Regions from separate parts of the Limnobacter sp. SAORIC-690 genome, predicted to be linked through region 2. Evidence: riboswitches for the same ligand, from Rfam matches in the RefSeq annotation. Region 2 holds a riboswitch; the other holds the start of a gene.
The links. A riboswitch is a leader RNA that binds a small molecule or an ion and turns the genes downstream of it on or off. The one in region 2 is predicted to bind cobalamin.

Region 1 (7,248 bases), 660 kb from region 2:
CTGCACGTGTCGATTCTGCCATCAACACAAGGTCTGGCTTCAATGCAACAATCGCTTCAATATTCGGATCAATCCCGCCGCCTACACGGGGCAGTTGTTGAACCGATGCTGGCCAGTTGGAATATCGATCTACACCCACCAAGCGGCTACAGGCCCCCAATTCACATACACTTTCAGTGAGCGAAGGCAACAGGCTGACAATGCGCTGCGGTGCTGCGTGTGCAGCCCATGCCGACAATGCCAGCAGAAAAGCGATTGAATGCCGCACGCCAAATATTTTCATGCGGGTGCCCCTTTCACATACAGCGCCTGCCCGGCCACCATCAAGGTAAGCCGTTCACATGCATCGGCCATGGTTTGGTTCAAGCGCCCCAGTTCATCCACGTAATGGCGCACCTCCTTGCCCATGGGCACAACACCCAAACCAATTTCATTGCTCACCAACACCACCGGCCCTGGCAAGTTGTGCAGCGTGTGAACCAGTTGCTCGACCGTGTGGTGAAACCCTTGTGCAGGTGCAGGCGCACCGGGTGGTGGCATCAACCAGTTAACCAACCACAGGGTTAAACAATCCACGATCAGCAGGGTGTTGCTGGTGCTGTGCAATTTCAAGGCTGCAGGCAGGTACAGGCATTCCTCAACCGCCACCAAACGGGGCACGCGCTTTGCGCGGTCAAGCTGGTGCTGCTCAATGCGTTGCTGCATTTCATCGTCGCCAATATGGGCTGTGGCCACGAGTACAGCTTGCCGTTGTGGATCGGCCTCAAGCCATTGAATAGCCAGGTTTTCAGCGCGGCGCGATTTACCGCTGCGCTGGCCACCCAATATCAGTTCAGAACGGGCAAGCATGTGCATCAATCAGGTTTCACCCTTTAAAAAGACCAGTTGGCAGACACAAACAGGTTTCTGCCCGGTGTGGTAAAGCCATTGGCCAGTGAATAGGTTTTGTCGGTGATGTTGTTCAAACGGGCCGACACGGACAATTCCTGATTCACCTTGCGGCTTACACCGGCGTTAAGCAAACCATAACCACCCAGTTCAATGTTGGGGTCGCTGAAACGAATCGCCCTGTCTTCACGGTCACTGGCCAGTTTCAATTCTCCATAGTACCGCCAGGGGCCAGTTTCACGGCTCAAGTTTAAATTGAATACGTGGCGGGCAATTCGCACAATGCGCTTGTCATCGGGTTCGGTTCTGGGGTCGGTGTAATCATAGGAAGCTTTGACCAACAGTGTTTCAAACTGGCGATCTACCGCGAATGTGGCACCACGCAATGTTGCGCGGGCCGATTGCACATTGGTAGAAGGGGTGATGAAGCCTTGTACGCTGTTGTGATAAACCACCGCGCTTGCAACAATTGTTGGCGCAGCATACTTCAGGCCCACCTCTTTGGCACGACTGCGCTGAGGTTGTAATTCGGGGTTACCAAAACCCGGAAAGTACAGCTGGTTGAAGGTAGGCGCCTGAAAACTGCTGCCCGCACTGCCCACCAAACGCCATTGTGAATTCAGTTTGTAGCCAGCTGAAAAGGCATAGTTATTGAAACGCCCGAACTGGGAATTGTCGTCGCTTCGCAGCACCCCAAGCGCGTCCCACTGGTCGCGGTTCAATGCGTACGATGCCATGAACCCATCAATGGTACGGGCCTTCACGGGGTAGTTCGTGGTGCTGTCCACTTCTTCGCTGCGTTGCTCGGCCAACAGGGTAAGCACATCGCTGCCAAAGCCAATGTCGTTTTGCCAACTGTACTGGTCGCGCTTGGTGTTGAACCGTGCGACACCTGCGTCTGCGCCATCGGACAGGCGGCGATATTCAGTGACCGACTTGTCATCGGACTGCGCAACCAATATGGTGGACTTCCAACGAGGAGCCCACTTTGCCACCCATTGCAGGCTGGACTGGTTCACTTCTGGATTGGCTATTGCCTCGCTATTCATGGAATTCAAACCCAGCGGGTTGGGCGATGGCGTTCCGTCAAAACCATACCGGCCTTTGCTGTACAGCGATTGAAACTTCAACTGATGATCCGTATGTACGTCGGCCACCAAACTGAAATTCAGGCTGCTGGTTTCAAAACGATCTTCATCCGGATTCAAGCCGGTTGCCTCGGGCGTCTTGGCATCAATGCCGCTGCCTCGCTCATGCGAGAAGCCAAGGTTGTAGCCAAAAATACCGCTTTTACCACCGAAATGAGCGGCTCCCAGGCGCTGGCCATCGGTGCCCACACCCACACTGACAGAACGCCGGGGAACACCCGCTTGCCGCGTGATGATTTGAATCACACCGCCCACTGCATCTGGGCCATACAAGGCTGAAGCAGCACCACGCAAAATCTCGATGCGCTCGATGGATTCAAGCGGAATGGTTTCCAGCGAAAGGCTACCATTGGTTGCAGAACCCACACGCACGCCATCCACCAGCAAAATGATTTGTGTGGCCGATGCTCCTCTTAAAAGAATCCCCGTGTTAGAGCGGTAACTGCCGTTGGAAGACATTTGCACGCCCGGCTGTTGGGCCAGCAATTCGCGCAGCGACGTTTGCCCGGCGCGGCTTAGCGTGTCGCGATCAATCACCGTGACATCGGCCAACACATCCGTGACAGGCTGTTCGGTGCGGGTGGCGGTGACCACCACGGATTCGAAAGTTGGATTGGTTTGTGCAAATACAGGAGCGGCCGCAGCAATGGCGACCGGCGTGGCAAGCCATAGCTTTCCCAAGCGAATTGAGTTCATTGTAAGTTTGATTGACGAGTACCCTCACCGCCTTCCCCGACAGTGCATGGGACACAGTGTGCAAATTGCACACCCCGCTGTTGGCCGGTATCCGGGCTGGCAGACGAACCCTCATCACCTTCTCAGGCGTTTAAAACACCCAATGGTTTTTGATGAAAGCCAAGCACAAGACTTGTCTGCGTACCGTTGCGGGGGCAGCGCCAAAGGGCTTCCCGTTTAACTTCAGAACATGGACTGTTCCAAGAGCACCAACAGGCGCATTGTAACGCAGCAGCGCGAAAGCAATTGGGTTTTCTGTCGGTAGGGCCACGATTGATTTGCTTGTTATAAGTACCAATCGATGGTTAAACGTGGTCACTTCCACCCCTGCAACCACTGCGCTTCGTCTTGCAAATCCCGCCAGTGAATAATTTGCGTTCTGCCTGAATGCACAGCTTCCAGCTCAAAGAGTTCAATGGGCAAATCTTCGCTGGCAGGCTTGACCACGCTTCGAACCAGAAAATGTTTTTCCTTGTTCACGGGCTTTGCGGCGGTCCACTTGCTGAGCAGCAATTTCTTCGGGTTTAACTGGCGCATGGTTTAACTGCCTTGCGGCGACAGTTCAAGCTTGTTCAAATCAAAACCTTTGGCTTTCAGGCGTTGCAGCAGTGCATTGTATTTTGCTTTGTCCACTTGTTGCGTGCGGGCCAATACCCACAGGTATTCACGGCTGGGTTCGCTCACAGCCACCAACTGGTATTCCGGATCCAGGTCGATCACCCAGTATTTACCCCACACCATCGGCAACCAACTTAACCACGCAGGTGCAAAACGCACTTCCAGCTTGGGCGACTTTAAACCGCCAATTTGACGAGCTTGGCCCTCGCTTCATCCATGTCGCCGCTGGCCAGTTGGCAACGGTTCAATACTTTCACGGTGCCGTCATTTTGTAATGAATATTCGGCGCTGGTGTTGCGCACACATTGCTTCTGAAAACGGTTGGGGTATTTCGCGATTTCAAACCAGGTGCCCATGTAACGGGGAACATCCAGCGATTGAATGGTTTGCAGAGGTGGCGCAGTTTCAGCAGCAAAGGTAGGGAATACAGCACTGATCGAAATCAAAAAAGAAAGCACCAATTTCATCGCGAACCCCAGGATTAAATGATTGGAAAGTTTGGCACATTATTCAGTGCATTTACGAAAAACCAGGAAGTTACGACATACTCAAAATTGACTGACCATGCTGAGTTTCCTGCACAGGTGTACGACCAAAGTACCGCTTGAATTCCCGACTGAATTGTGACGGGCTCTCGTAGCCCACCATGGCCGACACCTGGGATGCATTCACACCTTTCCTGATCATCAATAGCCGAGCCTGATGAAGCCGGATCGCCTTGATGTACTGAATTGGTGTACTGGAGGTGACCGACTTGAAATGCACGTGAAATGTCGGAATGCTCATATTGGCCTCTTTGGCCAAGGTAGCCACATCGAGTGCACGATGGTAATTTGAATGAATCAGTTTCAATACTTTTGCCACCCTCGACAAATAATGGTCAGAGGAGAAAGCAAGACGCAAACTTCGGCCTTGCTCGCCCGTTAAAACCCGGTAGGTGATTTCCTTGATGATCGAAGGACCCAGAATCGTTGAATCATTCGGGGACTCCAGTATTTCAAGTAACCTGAAGACAGCATCATCAAGCTTGGCATCCACGCGGGAAGCGAACAACGGCGGGAGCTCTTCACCTTGGTCTAAAACAGACTCTTTCAGGTTTAGCATGAGTTCTGCCGCCAATGCAAAATCCACTCGAATGATCAAACCCAGAAGTGGCTCTTCAGCGGTGGCTTGGGTTTCAACTTCAAAGGGAAGGGGGACTGACACCACCAAATAGTGGTTGGCATCGTAGGTGTAAATTTTTCCGTCATGAAATCCACGTTTTGTGCCTTGGACGACAATCACAATACTTGGCTCGTAGAGGGCCGGCATTCTGGCCAATGCGCCGTTGCAACGCATGAAGGTCACCCCATCCAGCGCGGATTCGGAATATCCCTCAGCGGTCGCCATGCGCAGAATCATGGCAACCATCCGAGTCTGCCTTGACCGAGAAAATGTGTCAGTCATATTAACCACCTTCGCCAACTTACCAATGTCCTGTCAAAGATATCACTCGCAGTCCGCAGGAATTTCAAAAACATATTTATAGGCAATATCCCAAGAGGAATCTGTATTTCCGAAACCTGATGCGGTGCCCAATATTGAGGCTCATCTTTGAATGTGATCGAGGAGATTTTGTGATGCAACAATCATTGGCAACGAAGACAGTTTTAATCACGGGTGCAAGCAGCGGAATTGGTGAAGCCACAGCAAGGTTGCTGAGCGAGCAAGGTCATCGAATAGTCATGGGCGCGCGACGCACAGACCGACTTCAATCGCTTGCAGACAACTTGAACTGGAACGGCGGTCAGGTGGTGTATCAACAAGTCGATGTGACCAAACTGACCGACCTTCACAAACTTGTTGAATTGGCAATCCAAACCTATGGCGGCGTCGATGTCATCGTCAACAACGCCGGAATCATGCCGCTTTCTCACCTGAATGCCTTAAAAATTGACGAATGGAATCAGATGATCGATGTCAACATCAAGGGCGTGCTGAATGGAATTGCAGCTGTCTTGCCGGTCATGAATGAACAGAAGAGTGGTCAGATCATCAATATTTCTTCAATTGGTGGACTTTATGTGGTTCCAACCGGTGCGGTGTATTGCGCTACGAAATACGCGGTCCGAGCGATTTCTGATGGCTTGCGGCAGGAGAACGACAACCTGCGTGTCACTTGTGTTTACCCGGGTGTGGTGGAATCTGAATTGACCAACACGATCAGCGACCCCACTGCGGCCACTGCGATGAAAAGCTTTCGGAAAATCGCATTGAAGCCCGAGGCAATTGCAAGGGCAATCGCACATGTCATCAATCAGCCTAGCGATGTGGACACCAGTGAGATTGTCGTGCGCCCCACAGCGTCGCCGGCTTGAATCAGATCCAGCGATTCACCGCTTCGGCGGTGTCACCGGGATTGGTATTGAAGCAGATTTTCGCACTCGGCGCATGCGCATGGATGGAGTTGATGATTTTCTCAAACAGCAGATCTTGCCTGGCGCGCAGTTGGGCAATTTCATGGCGCTCGGCATAACGCACATTGCTGGTGAAACCCTGAAGTACCCAAGTACCGCGCTTGCTTAGCTGGCTTGCAGGGCTGTTCACCACGTTCAGCCTTTGTACGGCATCAACAGGCGCCCACAATTGCGTGGCAACGGGTAACTCGCCATGGGCCCTCGTGGCCGCCGATGAATGAGTAGTGATTGTGCATGTGGGGAGCGGGATATCAGTTTGAAACATCAATATCCCAGCATGCCCCACGCCGGTCAAGCACTTAACGACAACTTTCCTTAACCGTGGTCTGGAATGTCAGGCTCAACCAGCTTTGCCAGTTGCTCAAGCGATTCTTGCCAACCCAAATAGCACATCTCTACGGGGATGACTGAGGGGATTCCTTCCTGCACAATGCGTAGCTCCGTTCCGCATGACACTGTTTTCAAGTCAACGGTGACAACCATTTCCCCTGGCAGATTGTCGTCGTCAAAACGATCTGTGCTTCTGATTCGCTGATTGGGCACCAATTCAAGATACTTCACTGCAAAAGTGTGGCTGCTGCCGGTGCTGAAGTTGGTAAATGACATGCGGTAGCCACCACCCTCGCGAACATCGATTTCATGAATGGTGCCCGTAAAACCATAAGGTGGGCTCCAGTACTCCAACGCACTTTGATCGGTGAACGCCTTGTAAACCCGTTCTGCTGGCGCGCGCAATACCCTGTGCAACTTTACTGTGCCTGTGTTGTTCGACATCGTCATCTCCTTGAAAATTGTACCTACCTCAATAGTCGAATGGGGTACGGCGAAATCGACAGGTGCACAACAAATTTGTTTAGCGGGTATCGAACCGATTTCTCAAACTGCTCACAGTGTTGTCACCTAACACCTCACAAACAAGCGCGTAGGAGAAAACATGTTTATGTGGCCATTGCGCGAATGGCACTTCATCTTCGTAATAAAAGTAGTCCCAGAGAATTGCTGCCCAGCTGTTGCAGCGAATTTGTAATTGATCAATCACTCCTTCTTTTGCCATAGGACAGGAACCTGCAGGTGTATCCTCAATCTCGTAAACTGAATGATTGAGATATGCGGGTTCGCAATCAAGAAGCACCTTTTCGACAGTTACCAGAAAACCGTATTCGGTGAACTCTGTAATGCTACCGCCCAATTGATGAATCAGTGTGTCGAACTCATCTCGTCTATCTGCAGGAAAGGTTAGGTCAATATCATCGTGCTGTCGGGTTACTCGACCCAAACGGGCATCAATTGCCCAGCCACCGCTTATCCAAAGAGGCAAATCAACAACATCAGCGGATTCAAAAATTGTTTTGATTAAAGGAATGTGCAGATGATTCATTACAGGCCATCACCAATTCATGCTG
Region 2 (7,248 bases):
GCAGCAGCTTGGCGCTTCATCCAGCTTTCAGGCATGGGGCGTGCATAGCCACCCACACCTTGGGCAATTTCACGTTCTTCGTCTGACTCAAAAGGTACATCAACAAATTTTGCACCCAACGATTCGACCTGCTCTTTCGTGGCAGGGCGTACGTCAGATGCCTCAATAACCGCACCCAAACGCTTGGCAGTTGCAATGGCTTGCAAGCCTGCAACACCCACACCGAGAATAAGAACGCGAGCAGCTTTTACGGTACCGGCAGCAGTCATCAACATGGGCATGAAGCGCTGGTAAACGTTGGCCGCAATCATCACCGCTTTGTAACCTGCAATGTTGGCTTGTGATGACAACACGTCCATGCTTTGCGCGCGCGTCGTGCGTGGCGCAGCTTCCAGTGCGAAGGCGGTTAAACCGGCCTTGTTCATGGCTTCCAGTGATGCATTGTCAAAGGGGTTCAGCATGCCAACCACTACCTGACCTGCACGGTAGGCCGACAATTCGTTTTCAGCGGGCGCGCGCACTTTGAGGATCATGTCGCAGTTGCTGATCACATCCATTGCGCGATCAACAATTGTTGCACCCACATCGCTGTAGGCCTGGTCGGTGATCGAGCTGGCAATACCTGCACCTGCTTGAACAAACACTTCGTGTTTTTGAGAAATGAGCTTCTTCACCGTTTCGGGTGTTGCGGCTACACGCGTTTCTCCGGACCTTGTCTCGGCCGGGATTCCGATTTTCATGGAACTTCTCCTTGTGGGAAAGCGCTTTTATTTGATGTTTAGGAACTGCAAATACACTGCTGGTGCGGACTATAGCACGGTAGTATCACTCAATCTAAGGGATAACCACAACCCGGTATCTGACAATAATTCTTGTCAAATAATAATTGAATCCGTTGAAATTGTGTTGATCCAGTGATCTAAGCATCAATTGGAGAATGGTGAGAAGCGCAGGGCTGCTTCTGAGTCAAAAATTCAGCGGCGAGCCTGCTCAATGTGCGCGCACACCAACTTGGCGGCCCCAATAAGGCGTGGACCATTGCGCACCAAAATATCATTGGGAACGGTATACACATGGTTGCGCTTTACAGCTGGCATCTGAGGCCAGCTGGCCCATTGCCTGACGAAACTTTGATGATCTCGCTCGGAGCCACTTGCTAGCAACACCTCTGGCTTGCGCTTCAGTACCCCTTCCACGCTCACTTGTGCAGCAAGGTTTGGCAAATCAACAAATATATTTCGGCCGCCACACAGCTCTATCACTTCTGACACAGCATGCTGCCCACCCAAAGTCATCAATGGCTGACTCCACACCTGATAAAACACCGGCACTATTGATCGACCGCCATACTCGGCTCGCAAAGACTTGAACTGCTGCAACCATTCTTCCACGCTGCGCGCGCTGGCCTGCTCGGTACCCAGCAACTTCGACAGCCGGCGCATGGTGCTGGCCACCTGCTCAATTTTTTTGGGCTCGCTGACAAATACTGGCACACCCGCTTTGCGAAGCTGTGCCACAACTTCCATTGAAATACCTGATTGCCACACCAACACCAAATCGGGTTTGCGGGCGAGAATTGATTCTGCACCGAGCATCCACGGGTTACCCAACTTGGGCAAAGTATTCACGCTTTCCGGAAAATTACTGGAACCATCCACAGCAACAACCTTGCTCATGCCACCCACGAAATCCACAATTTCCGTGAGGTGCGGTGCAAGCACCAGCACTCGCTGGGCTTGCTGTACACACACGGTTTGGTTTGTGTCGTCCTGGACGCAGGGTTCGCCTGCAAAAGCGAACCCCCAACTCAAGCAGCAAACAAACAAGCCAACAATAATTTGTCGCACTGAGTTCATCAGTTAAAAGTCAAACCTTGCGGTCAATTTCATGTTTCTTTCCGGGTCAGGGTACACACCCACCGGCGCAGGGTTCCCGAAGAAATTGAAATAGGCTTGAGAATAATAACTTCGATCAAACAAATTGTTGATTGACAGTGACACCTTGGCTTTACCGAAGGTTCGGTGAAAAGCCAAGTCAGCCACAGCAAAGCCAGGAATATGCCCAACGCCCTGAGGCGTAGTTAAGTCTCCACCAATTCGCTGATCGCTTTGTGCACTTAAGAGAAAATCAACCCGCGTGTCCTCCGAGAAGTCATAGTTCAAACCGACCTGAGCACGATGGCTTGGCACCAGAGGTACACGCACATTGTCCAAAGGCTCAGATTCAATCGACGCATCCAGATAAGTGTAAGCTGCGCGCAATTCTAGGTCGTTCGTCAAATCACTCACATGCTCGAGTTCAACACCCAGGCGCTCGCTTTTGTCCAAATTGACGTTTGCGATACCCAGAAAACCGCCAAAATCGAATGGTGCTGCAATGATTTCGTCTTTCAGTTTCGCAAAGAATAGCCGAACGGTTTGCCGATTACCCGGTGCAGTCCGGTTCACGCCAAACTCCACCTCTTTGGCACGCTGGGGATTGATGAACTTATCCGCGAACGGTCTTGAAAACGGCTCATTGTCATCAGCATTCGGCACCCGATAACTCTGCCCCAGTTTCGAGAACAAGGTGTAGGTATCGTTCAGTTTTTTAGAGACGCCAAACTCGAAGGCATTTAAATCCACATTCCTGGAAACAGTATCATCGGGCGAGGAAGTGTCTTCCCTGAACTGGTCAATACTCTCTACCCGAAAGCCCGCGTTCAAACGCAAAGTTTCGTTGACCAACACATCGTCTGTAACAAACAGTGCATTGGACTTCTGTGAAATATTGGCAAAAAACGCTGGGGGAAAAACACTGACCGTATCGTAGGTGGCGTCTTGGAGGTGAACCCCCACGGTAAGTTGATGCGCAAGCCCCAGCGCGTTGAAATCTCGACTCAAGCTCGCCATAATCTGGTCATCCAGTAAGGAACGCTCACCTGTAGCGCCACCCAGCCTGAATGTGTTGAGCTGGTCGTTGCGTGCCAGATTTAAGTCATATTCATACGACCCCAACTGTCCCTTGAAAAACAGGCTGGCTGAATCTCTTTGAATATTCGAAAAGTTATTGGGGTTGCTGTTGGGTGCTTGCCTAGGGTCATCTTTAAACTGTTGCAAGGTCAGCTGGTTTGGCAAACGCACTTCCGAGTTGTCATTTCCTAGCCGAAGACCTACTTGGTGTGCCCCGGTCAGATATCGAATGGTGCCGCCCACACTGTCAAACTTTTCACCGTTGTTACGGCGGTAATTGCGTGTATTGGATTGCTGATGATCAAGACTGAATGACCATGGCCCCACTCCCGCAGAGCCGCTAAAGCTGGATTCATTGTAACCATAGGAGCCTGTGCTAAGCAGCAAAGATCCTTCTGGTTTCGACTCAGCTTCTGGACTGCGGGTAGTAATACGAATAACACCCGCAGAAGCACCATCACCATAGGCCACCGAAGCTCCACCCCGAATGATCTCGATCTTCTCAATACTTTGAATCGGTACCGCAGAAATTCTCGCTGCAGCTTGTTCTTTAACACTGTAACGAACACCATCCACAATCACCGCCAAATTCGATGAAGCAGTTCCGCCGTAACCACGCAGGTCATAGGTCGCGTCTCGTGTGCCAGACAAGCCCTGACGGGTCGCTACAAAACCAAGCTTCTCGATGATTTCAGAAATGGTGGTGTAGCCTGATTTATCGATGTCTTCGCGCGTGATCAGGGTCACGGCAGGGGGTGCCAATTCATCGGATTCGAAGGTTTGATGGCTGTGAACCACAACCGCCGGCAAATTATTGCTGTCCAGCTTGGACAATTCGATTTTTTCTGCGTCTGTCAGTGCAAACGCTGGGCTGCACGCAATGGTGCATGCGAGGGAAATCCAAGTCTTCTTCATGATGCTCACACAAATATTCCGTACCCACCGTACAGATAGAAATACGCTGCGAGAAAAGAGAAATGGAGCAAAAGACCGGACAAAGGCAAACCACGACGCTGCAGTTGATGAAGCAACACGGTTTGAAATTTCGACACTAGCCGCCTGCGCACTGCCTCCCCGCAGCACCAGTCGCTCGCCTGAATGGGACAGGCTGAACGGTCAAGGCCGGTATCCGGGCTTGTAAGTTTTGATGTGTCGCCTTCCCAGTTGCTGCATTTAGAGCAGCTTTACTACCAGTGGCAAAATGACACACCCGCACTTACTTACCGTTGCGGGGGCAGCGCAGGCTTGAACCTGCTTCCCGTTTAACTGCGCTCAAAAAATGAGCACAAGCACCTTAACCCTGCTATTCTAACGTGTTTTTTAACTCCCAACCCTCGGCGCACCCTGTTTAAGTAGTGCGATTGAAAGCCATGTCAGAAGTCTGGAAACCCAGCGTTACAGTAGCGGCCATTGTTGAACATCAGGGCAAATTCCTGATTGTGGAAGAACACACCACCGATGGCATCAAACTGAACCAACCCGCAGGCCACCTGGACCCAGGTGAAACGCCGCAGTTTGGTGCTGCCCGCGAGGCACTGGAAGAATCGGCCTGGGAAGTAAACCCTGTGGGGTTGTTGGGTATTTACATGAGCCGCTACACCAGCTCACGCACGCTGGAAGACGTCACTTACCTTCGCTTCGCATTTGCAGCCGAGGTGGTTAAACACCACACAGAGCGTGCCCTGGACGACGGCATTATTCGCACCCTGTGGATGACAGTTGAAGAACTGCGCGCCACGCAAGACCAACACCGCAGCCCCTTGGTGATGCGCTGTGTTGAGGACTTCCTGAACTGGAAAGCCGGCAAGCAACCCATCATGCCGCTTGAGCATGTTTACACACATCCCAGCGTACTTGCAGGGCCCATGCCCCCCGGCGTGTCGTAAGCATCATGGCAAAAACAGTAGTTATTGGCATGTCGGGCGGGGTTGATTCCTCAGTGTCGGCATGGCTGCTCAAACAGCAGGGTTACAACGTGATTGGTCTTTTCATGAAAAACTGGGAAGACGATGACGACTCGGAATATTGTTCCAGCCGGCAAGACTGGCTGGACGCTGCAAGTGTGGCTGACGTGGTGGGCGTGGACATTGAAGCGGTAAACTTCGCCAGCGAATACAAAGACCGGGTGTTCTCGGTGTTTCTCAGCGAGTACTCGGCAGGCCGCACCCCAAACCCGGACATTCTCTGCAACAGCGAGATCAAGTTCAAAGCTTTCCTGGATCATGCCTACAGCCTGGGCGCTGATTACATCGCAACCGGCCACTATGCCCGCGTGCGGGAAGTCAACGGTGAATTCCAGCTGCTGAAAGCGGTGGACCACAGCAAAGACCAATCGTATTTTCTGCACCGACTGAACCAAGCGCAGCTGAGTAAAACCCTGTTTCCGCTCGGTGAAATCCAGAAAACCGAAGTGCGGAAAATAGCGCTTGAACTGGGTTTGGCCAATGCCACCAAAAAAGACAGCACTGGCATTTGCTTCATTGGCGAGCGGCCTTTCCGTGAGTTTTTAAATCGGTATTTGCCCACTGCACCAGGCCCCATTTTGAATGACGAGGGCCATCAAATTGGCGAACACGTGGGGCTGAGCTTCTACACACTAGGCCAGCGCAAAGGCATCGGTATTGGTGGCCAGAAAGAAGGCAACGGCGAACCCTGGTTTGTGGCCCGTAAGGATCTGAAAAACAACACGCTGTATGTGGTGCAAGGCCATGACCACCCTTGGTTGCACCAGAAAGTGCTGACAGCCGAACAGGCCCATTACATTTCAGGCCAGGCGCCTTCAGAAACACACATGGCTTGCAAGGCGCGCTATCGCCAGGAAGACTCGGCTTGTGACTTCCAATTGACCAATCAAGGCTTCGAGTTGAACTTCATGGAAAGCCAGTTTGCAGTGACACCCGGGCAAAGCGCAGTGCTTTACCAGGGTGATGTGTGCCTGGGTGGCGGAGTTATTGCCAGTTACTGAGGTTTGGTGTCCTCAAAGCTTGGGCGACAGGCAAGGCGTTCGGAATATTCATTCAATTCCGGATACAACTCGCGCCATTTCAGTTCAGGCATGCGGAAATCCAGGTAGAACAATGCACAACCAACCGTGATGTCCGCCAGGCTGAATTGCTCGGTCAGGTAAAAACCGGGGGTGGTTTTAATGCGGTGGGAAACCCAGGCCAAGCCGTTGTGAATTTTCTGGGTTTGACGATCAATCAATGCCTGGCTTACTTTGTCACCTTCATGGAATTTCTTCTCCAGAATAATATCAACAGCGGCCTGGCTAATACCCTGCCCCAAAGACTCCATGGTGCGAACCAAGGCACGCATATTGGGGTTTGTTGGCAACAAGGGCACTGTTGGCATCATGTATTCAAGCGTGCCTGAGATTACCAAAGAATCGAATACAGTCTGGCCACCGTCCAAAATCAGACAAGGCACCTTGCCCAGCGGATTGTGGTCGGCGATGCGGGTATTTTCATCCCACACATTTTCCAGAACAAACTCGTACGGAATTTCTTTTTCTTGAAGCTGAACGCGAATTTTGCGCACGAAGGGGCTAGTCAGGGATCCCACTAGTTTCATCACAGTTCTCCTAAATACAATCCTGGATGAGATTGCGTCTTGTTTTTTACGACCTGAAAGTGTCTAACAGTTTTACAAATTGAACAAGCAGAATTCCAAAATACCACCGCGGACACCATTCTGTCCAAACAGTTTCCAGTGAGACAGGTTACAATACAAGGCTTTGAAAAACCTCAATTTTTACCACCCGCATGATCTCTTCAGACTCTTTAAGCACCTTAACCGCAATCAGCCCGCTTGACGGCCGTTACCAGTCCAAAGTGGCCAACTTGCGCCCATTGCTCTCTGAAGCGGGGTTCATGCACCACCGCGTGATCGTAGAAATCGAATGGCTGAAAGCACTGGCCAAGGCTGGCTTTTCTGAGCTCCCTGCCTTCTCCGCAACAGCTTTGGCAAAACTTGAAGCCATCAAAACCGAATTTTCAGAAGCAGATGCCCAACGCATCAAGGAATTCGAAGCGACCACCAACCATGATGTCAAGGCTGTTGAATACTTTATTAAAGAAAAGTTTCAAGCCGATGAAGAACTGAAAAAATCAGCGGAGTTTGTTCACTTCGCTTGCACGTCTGAAGACATCAACAACATGAGCCATGCACTCATGTTGAAAGCAACGCGTGAACAAGTGATTTTGCCGACACTGGACCGCATGGTGACCACCCTGCGCAATTACGCCCACCAGTTTGCAGACCTTCCGATGATGTGCCGCACCCATGGCCAGCCAGCCAG

Region 1: linked by a shared signal. The riboswitch ahead of BSZ31_RS04025 (TonB-dependent receptor domain-containing protein) and the one ahead of BSZ31_RS07255 (TonB-dependent receptor) in region 2 are both predicted to bind cobalamin.

The regions. Positions count from the first base shown of each region.
Region 1 is NZ_MQVZ01000001.1:851,836-859,083, forward strand. Features, by position in the region: gene BSZ31_RS04015 (ABC transporter substrate-binding protein) at 1-283, opposite strand, end outside; gene BSZ31_RS04020 (bifunctional adenosylcobinamide kinase/adenosylcobinamide-phosphate guanylyltransferase) at 280-849, opposite strand; gene BSZ31_RS04025 (TonB-dependent receptor domain-containing protein) at 873-2,732, opposite strand; cobalamin riboswitch at 2,797-3,000, opposite strand; gene BSZ31_RS04030 (TIGR02450 family Trp-rich protein) at 3,087-3,308, opposite strand; partial or broken gene BSZ31_RS04035 (lipocalin family protein) at 3,312-3,856, opposite strand; gene BSZ31_RS04040 (AraC family transcriptional regulator) at 3,927-4,799, opposite strand; gene BSZ31_RS04045 (SDR family oxidoreductase) at 5,009-5,746, shown strand; gene BSZ31_RS04050 (hypothetical protein) at 5,748-6,110, opposite strand; gene BSZ31_RS04055 (SRPBCC family protein) at 6,161-6,619, opposite strand; gene BSZ31_RS04060 (nucleotidyltransferase domain-containing protein) at 6,699-7,223, opposite strand; gene BSZ31_RS04065 (NYN domain-containing protein) at 7,241-7,248, opposite strand, start outside.
Region 2 is NZ_MQVZ01000001.1:1,513,565-1,520,812, reverse strand. Features, by position in the region: gene BSZ31_RS07265 (Re/Si-specific NAD(P)(+) transhydrogenase subunit alpha) at 1-740, opposite strand, end outside; gene BSZ31_RS07260 (cobalamin-binding protein) at 975-1,856, opposite strand; gene BSZ31_RS07255 (TonB-dependent receptor) at 1,860-3,866, opposite strand; cobalamin riboswitch at 4,054-4,263, opposite strand; gene BSZ31_RS07250 (NUDIX hydrolase) at 4,322-4,837, shown strand; gene mnmA (tRNA 2-thiouridine(34) synthase MnmA) at 4,843-5,916, shown strand; gene BSZ31_RS07240 (glutathione S-transferase C-terminal domain-containing protein) at 5,910-6,521, opposite strand; gene purB (adenylosuccinate lyase) at 6,713-7,248, shown strand, end outside.